2 regions of the Veillonella orientalis genome follow, and region 2 is predicted to be linked to the other one. Evidence: a T-box and tRNA genes for the amino acid it is inferred to sense, from the RefSeq annotation. Region 2 holds a T-box; the other holds one or more tRNA genes.
The links. The T-box of region 2 lies ahead of cysS (cysteine--tRNA ligase). A T-box ahead of a tRNA ligase gene usually reads a tRNA of that ligase, here a tRNA-Cys.

Region 1: it encodes a tRNA-Cys, which carries the amino acid that the T-box ahead of cysS (cysteine--tRNA ligase) is inferred to sense. The anticodon was not compared.

The regions. Positions count from the first base shown of each region.
Region 1 covers NZ_AP022322.1:650,824-655,482, reverse strand. Annotated here, with positions in the region: gene VEIS1202513_RS02940 (phosphoethanolamine transferase) at 1-1,364, shown strand, start outside; gene VEIS1202513_RS02935 (2-thiouracil desulfurase family protein) at 1,474-1,929, opposite strand; tRNA gene VEIS1202513_RS02930 (tRNA-Leu) at 2,079-2,167, opposite strand; tRNA gene VEIS1202513_RS02925 (tRNA-Cys) at 2,182-2,256, opposite strand; tRNA gene VEIS1202513_RS02920 (tRNA-Gly) at 2,266-2,340, opposite strand; tRNA gene VEIS1202513_RS02915 (tRNA-Phe) at 2,348-2,423, opposite strand; tRNA gene VEIS1202513_RS02910 (tRNA-Asp) at 2,429-2,504, opposite strand; gene VEIS1202513_RS02905 (MBL fold metallo-hydrolase) at 2,555-3,151, opposite strand; gene VEIS1202513_RS02900 (TrkH family potassium uptake protein) at 3,165-4,652, opposite strand.
Region 2 covers NZ_AP022322.1:854,263-858,921, reverse strand. Annotated here, with positions in the region: gene VEIS1202513_RS03880 (bile acid:sodium symporter family protein) at 257-1,210, shown strand; T-box leader at 1,369-1,574, shown strand; gene cysS (cysteine--tRNA ligase) at 1,624-3,072, shown strand; gene VEIS1202513_RS03870 (Mini-ribonuclease 3) at 3,062-3,538, shown strand; gene rlmB (23S rRNA (guanosine(2251)-2'-O)-methyltransferase RlmB) at 3,540-4,271, shown strand; gene VEIS1202513_RS03860 (NYN domain-containing protein) at 4,274-4,659, shown strand, end outside.

The DNA.
Region 1 (4,659 bases), 200 kb from region 2:
CATGGCATTGTTTAACGCCAGCTAGTTTACTAGCAGTATATATGACAAATCCTGAAGAAGCATTTGGTTTCTTAAAAAATGCTGCTGGTATTCCTGGTCTTATCGCTGTTGGTATTGGCCTTGTAATATGGACCTATCTGCTCTATTGGTCTAATCTAGGAATGAAAGCGGTAGTAAACTTAAATACTACACGACCTATGCGCTCCACATTGCTCATTGCATCCATAGTAGCATTCTTAGTATACGTACCATTCTTCTTATTCCCGAAAACATGTATTGTAGCAAACTGGATTGCAGCTGGCGACTATGTAAAACAAATGCAACAATATAATGATAACCATCATTTAGTATTCGATTCCTTCAATTTGGATACAAAGGAAACCTCAGCGAATAAAACACCAGGTACTATCATATTAGTCATCGGTGAATCTAGTTCTCGTGATTATATGAAGGTATATAATCCAAACTTCCCTTATGATGATACGCCATGGCAAGGTACTATGCGTGCAGATAATAAAGATTTTGTCTTCTTTGATAATGCATATTCATCGTATGTACAAACAGTACCTACCCTCGAACGTGCTCTATCTGAACGTAATCAATATGATGATAAACCGTTCCTCGATTCTGCAAATATTTTAGATGTTGCTAAAAAAGCAGGATATACTACTTCTTGGTTTAGTAACCAAGGTGTATTTGGCGAATATGATACAGCTATTTCATTAATGGCTAAAACAGCAGATACCACTAAATGGTCACATGAATCATATGCTTTCTCTGATCGCTATGATGAATCACTCTTACCATTATTACAGTCTGTTGATCCAAGTAAAAATAACTTCATCGTCATTCATATCATGGGTAGTCATATTTACTACAATGACCGTTATCCACATGAATTTAGTAAATGGAAACAAGGTCCATATCCAGATGGCCAAGAAGCATATGCTAATAGCCAATTATATACAGACTGGTTATTACAACAGATTTATACTTATGGTAAGGAAAAATTAAACTTGCAAGCCATGGTGTATTTCTCTGACCACGGTGAAAGCTTGGATAAATCCCATAATCCAGATACATTTGACTTTGTTATGACTCATATTCCATTCTGGATATATTTATCACCTCAATATCGTGCTGAGTATCCTCAAACAGCAGAAGAACTCTCTAAACACGAACATCAATACTTTACAAATGATTTACTATATGACACATTGATTGGTCTTATGCACGCACCTAATCAACGGTATGATGTAACAAGAGACTTTAGTAATGGTAAGTATCGATTCAATTTACATAACCTAACTACCTTACTAGGGGAACAACCATTAACTAATGATCCTGTAAACGCAGGAAAATAAACTTTAACATTTCTAGTAATATAAAAATTTTATTATGTTAGTATAATGTAGTTTAGCTTTAATGTAGTTTAGGTTTCACTAACACGAAAAAAAGAGATGAGTTAAAAACTCATCTCTTTTTTTGTTCCATTAATAGGTCAATATCTTCTTCCGTATAAACCTCTATATTATTCATTAATAAGGCCTCTACAGTACATCCGTGCCCCTCTCGCAGGGTTTTACTAAAGGTACCATCATAAATACGCTTATAACCGCAACTAGGACTTTTTGCTTTCATTAGAGCCTGCTTACATCCCTGTTGCATTGCTATATGCAATGCAATTTGAGCCCCTTTATAAAATTCTGTGGTTACATCAGTTCCATTAGCCGTACATACACGTTTACCTTGTCGTTCCGCAGGATCACGAGGTGTGCTAAGTCCACCTAATACTTCTGGACATACGGATACCAGATCAAAAGTATCCTTTAACAGTGGTAACTGTTCTATAAGATTATCTTTTCCATCATAACGACAGGATACGCCACATAGACATTCACTAATTAATAATTTTGCTTTATTATTCATAACTTTACTAAACATAGATAATCGTATTTGAAATATGCCATTCTAATAACAAACGCACTCTCATATTTTAAATTATACATATTTTAAATTATACACATTTAAAATTTAGATTTACATAAGAAAAAAGACTAACCGAAGTTAGTCTTAATTGGTGCCGAGGACCGGAATCGAACCGGTACGGTTGTTTCCAACCGACGGATTTTAAGTCCGTTGCGTCTGCCTGTTCCGCCACCCCGGCATGGGTAACGATTGTGGAGGCGGCACCCAGAATCGAACTGGGGAATAAAGGTTTTGCAGACCTCTGCCTTACCGCTTGGCTATGCCGCCATATAAAATTGGAGCGGGAAACGAGATTCGAACTCGCGACCCCCGCCTTGGCAAGGCGGTGCTCTACCGCTGAGCTATTCCCGCATGTACATGGTGCCTCAGGACAGAATCGAACTGTCGACACACGGATTTTCAGTCCGTTGCTCTACCAACTGAGCTACCGAGGCATGAATGGCGACCCCGATCAGATTTGAACTGACGATCTTCGCCGTGACAGGGCGACATGTTAACCGCTACACCACGGGGCCGTATCCAAAGTACTTGCTTAGTATATCGGTTATCAGGACTTTTGTCAACACTATCCTACAATATTTTTGATGAATTCTTCTTCATCTTTTAATGTTGTAGATTCTTTATGTCCTGGTTCGACGATTAAATTCTTTGACAACGTTAATATATGCTTCAAACTAATGATTAAATCATGGGGATTACTCTTATAGTTGTCGGTATTTCCTACATTTTGTTTGAATAAAGTATCTCCAGAAAAAAGATGTCCACCAATCTCCAAACAAACTGAGCCAGCACTATGGCCTGGTGTATGATGTACGATTATTTTAAAAGGCCCTACTTCTAATTTACCAGCCACTAAATCTTTACAATTCGTGTACATCTTCTTTTTATATACACTAGGTCTACGTCGGATTAGTTGTAATAACTCTTGATCCAAAGGATGTAAATAAGCAGGAATATTATAATACTCACAAACCTCATCAAGAGCCGATACATGATCACAATGACCATGTGTTAATAATACTGCTATAGGCTCAGAATCTCCTACCATTTCAATTATATGCTTACTATGAAACCCGGGATCAATAATAAGAGATTTTCCATCTTTAATTAATACATAACAATTTGCTTTATAAAGCCCTAGAGGGCGTTTTATAATATTCATATTATTCGCCCTCCTATAGGATACGATACCGTTTAGTAGATTGTTTTTTTATAAAATACCCTTCCCAAAATTGAGGATGAAGCATAACAAGAATTGTAAATAATTCCAAACGGCCTAATAACATGTCTGCCATTGCTACGCATTTAGCACCATCAGACATACTACCAAAGGCATCTGTAGGCCCAAAACCACCAAATCCAATGCCTACATTACTAAGAAAAGCTGTTATAATTTGCATCGCATCATAAGTAGACATTCCAGAACAAGTCATAAGGAAAACAGATATAACGTAAATCATTAAATATAAAAATAAAAATTGCTGTGCCATCTGTATCCATTTAGTAGGCATCGGTTTACCATTAATGCGCACGACTTGTACCATCTCAGGATGAATTGATTTTCTTAAATAAATAATGCTGCTCTTAATTAGAATAATGAGGCGAATAATTTTTACGCCCCCTGTTGTAGAACCACTACAACCACCAAAAAATGATGAAATAAATAACATCATCTGTGCCGCGGCTGGCCATAAATCATAATCGCTTACAGCAAATCCACTACCAGTTTGAATCGATACATAATTAAAGGAAACATCTCTAAAGATTTGAATTGGATCATTAATATTTGATTGTACTGCCATCGAAATTGATATTATAGCAATTCCAATAAAAATAACTAGCCAATACATACGTGTTTCAAAATCATCAATCAAAACACGAATGCCTCTTTGCAGTGCATTATAATATACTGCAAAATTACCACCAGCAAGTATCATGAAAAATATAAATACAAAACAGATATAGTTGCTTTGTTCATAAATAAATGTACCTGCAGATGTAGGTGCAAAACCACCTGTAGCAATAATGGAAAATGCATAATTTAATGCATCAAAAGGCTCTATACCACCAGCCCATAGCATAACGAAACAAATGGCGGTAAAAGCAACATATAAACGCCAAAGTTTAGAGGCCATTGATTGAATACGGGGCATAACAACACCAGGTTTTGGTACCGATGCTTCTGCATTAAACATATGAGCTGCATCTGCACCTAAGTTCTTTAAGAACGATAAGATAAGGACAATAATCCCCATCCCACCAATCCAGTGCATTAGTCCACGCCATAAAACATATGTCTTAGGTAAATCATCTACGCTATTAATAATTGTAGCACCAGTTGCTGTAATCCCTGATGTAGCTTCAAATAGAGCATCAAATACATTAGTTAATATACCACTGAGAATAAATGGTAAGGAACCTAAGATAATAGTTAATATCCATGTAGCTGATACAACTAAAAACCCATCACGAAGACTAAAGCTTTGAGTTTCATGACCATAATAGGATAAAAGTCCACCTAAGCCAAATGAAATACCAGTAGTAACCAAAAACGACCAATATGCAGTTTCAAATACAATACCATATATAAAAGGAATTAATGTAAAAATCCCAAAGATATATAATAATCGCCCCACTAAGGACATGACAATTTGAATGCGCATAGTCCCT
Region 2 (4,659 bases):
GGTTTCGGTTTATTTGATTTAATATATTTCTAGTTGGTACTAAGTTATATATAGTTCTAAGTACTTTCTTTAATACATTGGCTTAATTTACTTCTACACGAAAAATTTAAAAATAATTATCAAGGCTGTCATGAAAGAATCGGCTTTGAAAGGCTCTCACACCGATGGTGTGAGGGCTTTTATTGTATATAATGTACAGATTTGCTATAATTATCGGCGTCTTTTATTTTTATTTATTATGAAAGTGAGTGCTTTTATGAGTATTATTCGTTCTCTTAACCACTTATTCAATAGCTATCTTTCATGGATCGTGCTATTGATGGCAGTGTTAGCGTATTTATTACCGACTGTATTTTCTTGGATGACGCCGTACATTGCGTACATGCTTCAATTTGTTATGTTTGCCATGGGGTTAACATTAACAGCGCAAGTTTTCCTTGATGTATTTAAGCAACCAATGAAGGTTATTCTTGTATCTGTTATCCAATTCTTATGGATGCCATTGGCAGGTTTCTTAGTTGCTCTTATCTTTAATTTCCCTCCGGAAATTGGTATCGGCTTTATTTTGTTAGGTGCATGTCCTGGCGGTACAGCGTCTAATGTTATGACATTCCTTGCGAATGGTAATGTTCCTTTATCTGTATCTGCAACAACTGTTTCTACATTGTTGGCTCCGATTTTGACACCTTTATTCGTTGTACTCTATGCAGGTGCTACATCTTCCATTGAAATTCAATTTATGCCGATGTTTATTTCTATCGTAAAAATTGTATTGGTACCAATCATCTTGGGTATCGTATTGAATTACTTCATCGGTTCCAAAATCGAACCAGTTAAAGATGTATGCCCAACAATTGCGGCTATTGCAGTATTACTTATTTTGGCAGCTGTAACTGCAGTAAACCAAAAACAAATTGCTGAAACTGGTTTCATCATCTTCGTAGCTTGCTTGGTACAAAATGTGAGTGGTTACGTAGTAACTTACTTCATTTGTAAGGCTCTTAGCATCGATATTTCATCTCGTCGTGCCATGCAAATTGAAGTGGCAATGCAAAACTCTGCATTATCCGTATCTTTAGCACTTAAACACTTTACACCTCAAGCAGCAGTAGCGGGTGCAGTGTTCTCTATCATCCATAACTTTACAGGATCTATCTTTGCAGGTATTTGCCGTAAACATGATGATCAAGAAAAATTAGAAAATGCTTAATAGGTAATACTTCGTCCTCATCTTTCAAATTATATAGTCGAAATACGCATGTATCATAGGCTAGCAGGATATGTTGAAAGGTGAGGATTTTCTTGTTCTCATTGACATTCTATAGGATAATTGATACAATATTTATATATCTAAATATAGATTTAATAGTAAAAGCTGAGACTGAAAGAAGTACTCTACAACTAACTTTTTAGCGAGAACCGATGGTGGGAGGGTTCAAGGATAGGTAGACGAAATGCATTCACGAGCTGACACTCCGATTATAGGTAGGTTTGTCCGGTGACGCGCCGTTATGCGATGAGTGGGTACTACATTGGTACCTAACAGAGTGGAACCGCGGACCATCGTCTCTGTATGAGATGAGGGGTCTTTTTTATTTTATGAACATGGAGGCATCGGTAACGATGAGAGAAATTACAGTTTATAATACTATGACGCGCCAAAAAGAGGTGTTTAATCCTGTAACACCAGGTGAGGCAAAGATGTACGTATGTGGTGTTACACCATATAACCATCCTCATATTGGCAATGCACGTCCATTCGTAACATGGGACGTAATTCGTCGCTACATGAAACATGTAGGCTATAAAGTAACATATGTACAAAACTTTACTGATGTAGACGATAAGATCATCAATACATCTAATGGTGAAGGTGTATCTTGGGATACTATTGCAAACCGTTATATTGATAGCTATTTTGAAGTAATGGATGCACTTGGTGTACAACGTGCTGATATTTATCCTCGTGTTTCTACACATATCGAAGACATTATCGCTATGATTTCTACATTGATCGAAAAAGGCTATGCTTATGAACTCGATGGCGATGTATATTATAGCGTTGATAAATTTGAACATTATGGTGAGTTATCTGGCCGTACATTAGATGATATGGAAGCAGGTGCTCGTATCGAAGTTGATGGCCGTAAGAAAAACCCTATGGATTTTGCATTATGGAAAGCAGCAAAACCAGGCGAACCATATTGGGAAAGCCCTTGGGGTAATGGCCGTCCAGGTTGGCATATTGAATGTTCTGCCATGAGCCAAAAGTACTTAGGTACAGAATTTGACTTCCATGGTGGTGGTAGTGATTTGATCTTCCCACATCATGAAAATGAAATTGCTCAATCTGAAGGCTGCTCTGGTCAACATCCATCTGTACGCTATTGGTTACATAATGGTTTCATCACTATTAATTCTGAAAAAATGTCTAAATCATTGAATAACTTCTTCTTGGTAAAAGATATTTTAGAACAATATAGTCCAGATGCATTGCGCTACTTCTTGTTGAGCACACATTATCGCAGTCCTTTAGATTTCTCTGATGAACGTTTAGAAGAAGCAAATAAATCCTTAGAACGTTTAAGCACTGCTATTGAAAATCTATTGTACCTTGAAAAATGTGAACCAGGTCCTTGTGATGAGGCTCAACATTTATTAGAAAAAGCTAAAGAGTACGAAGAAGAATTCGAAGCAGCAATGAGTGATGATTTCAATACTGCTTTAGCTACATCTAGCATGTTTGGTCTTGCTAAAGAAATCAATATCTATTACCAAGCTGTGACAGGCCGTGAAGGCGTTGTTTGCCAAGAAGCAATTGCTGAAGTTAAACGTATTTTCAAGTTCATGACAGAGGTTATTGGTATTCTTGAAAAAGCATGGGAAGGCAACACAGGTGCCAATGCTGCTGAATATGAAGAATTAATGCAGGTTATCTTGTCTGTACGTCAAGCGTGTCGTGATCAAAAACAATGGGCACTAGCTGATTGTATCCGCGATCGTTTGGCTGAAATCGGTATTACTATTGAGGATTCTCCTCAAGGTGCACGGTGGAAAAAACGTGAAGTTTAAACAATTTCAATTCTTAAAGAATGAAGCGATAAAAAAGTTGACGGCTCTTGAACAAGAGCCGCTTCGTTTGCGTAAACGAACTATAGAGGAATGCCTTAGTACAGATGCAGTTATGCTTGCCTATATTGGTGATGCAGTATACTCCATGTATGTGCGTGAACGAGTGGTACAAATGAATATAACGAAGGTGCAAGTGTTGCATACAATTGTTACTGAGTTTATTTGCGCTAAGTCACAAGCGAAGGTATTGCTAGAAATAGAGAATACTTTTACAGAACAAGAACAAGCTATTGCACGACGTGCTAGAAATAGTAATGTAAATGTACCGAAAAGCAGTTCAGTTCAAGAATATCGTAGTAGTACCGCCTTTGAAGCAGTACTGGGATTTCTTTATGAAACGCGTCAAGATGAGCGATTACAAGATGTTATGAAGCAAGCCTTTTCAATAACTCTACGAGGTATGTAGTATGGATAATTATATTGTAGGTCGCAATGCAGTTAAAGAGGCCCTTAAAAGCGGCCGCTCTATTCAACGCATTTTGGTCAGTGAAGATAAGGTTAAAACTGGTCTAGCTGATATTGTTGGTCTTGCTAAATCTCAAGGTATTGAAGTGCGTCCAACGCCTATCAAACAAATGAATAAATATGATTTAGAGGTACCACATCAAGGTGTTATAGCTCTTGTTTCTGCCGTTCAATTTAAAGAACTAGGTGAAGTGCTACAAGAGACGAATCATGAAGTACCTTTGCTTATTTTAACAGATGGCGTTGAGGATCCTCATAACATGGGGGCTATCATCCGTACTGCTGAATGTGTAGGTGCTACAGCGGTACTTATTCCGAAGCGACATAATGCCCCTATTAATGCGACAGTGGCTAAAACATCAGCCGGTGCTATTGAACAAATTCCACTAGTGCAGGTTGGAAATGTAGCTCAAACCATTAAACAACTTCAAAAACAAGGATTTTGGGTTATGGGTGCTCATATGGAAGGGGATCGCACTTTATATGAGGCGGATATGACAATCCCTACTGTTATCGTCATTGGTAACGAAGGAAAGGGCATTAGCCGCGTTGTGAAAGACGCATGTGATTTCCTTGTTACCATTCCTATGTATGGAAATTTAAATTCTTTGAATGCATCTGTGGCGGCTGCAGTTCTTATGTATGAAGCTGTGCGTCAGCGCCAAGCGAAATAATTATGCTAAAAGATATCTTAATTGTAGACGGATATAATGTGATATTCGCCTGGACGCATCTAAAGAAACTCGCTCATGAATCATTAGAACATGCCCGTATGGAGCTTCGAGATAGATTGTTGAATTACGGAAAATTCAAGGGTTATGAAGTTATCCTTGTATTTGATGGTAAATATACAAAATCTGGCGGTTCTGTAGAGGCTATTACGAGTGGATTCCTCGAAGTGTATACTGAGGACGGGGAAACGGCGGATTCCTTTATTGAGCGAGAGGTGTTTTTGCGAAAAGGTAAATACACCAATGTATATGTTGTGACCTCTGATGGAGCTGAACAAAATCAAATTCTTGGATCTGGAGGCTTGCGCATTCCAGCTCGAGAATTACAAAA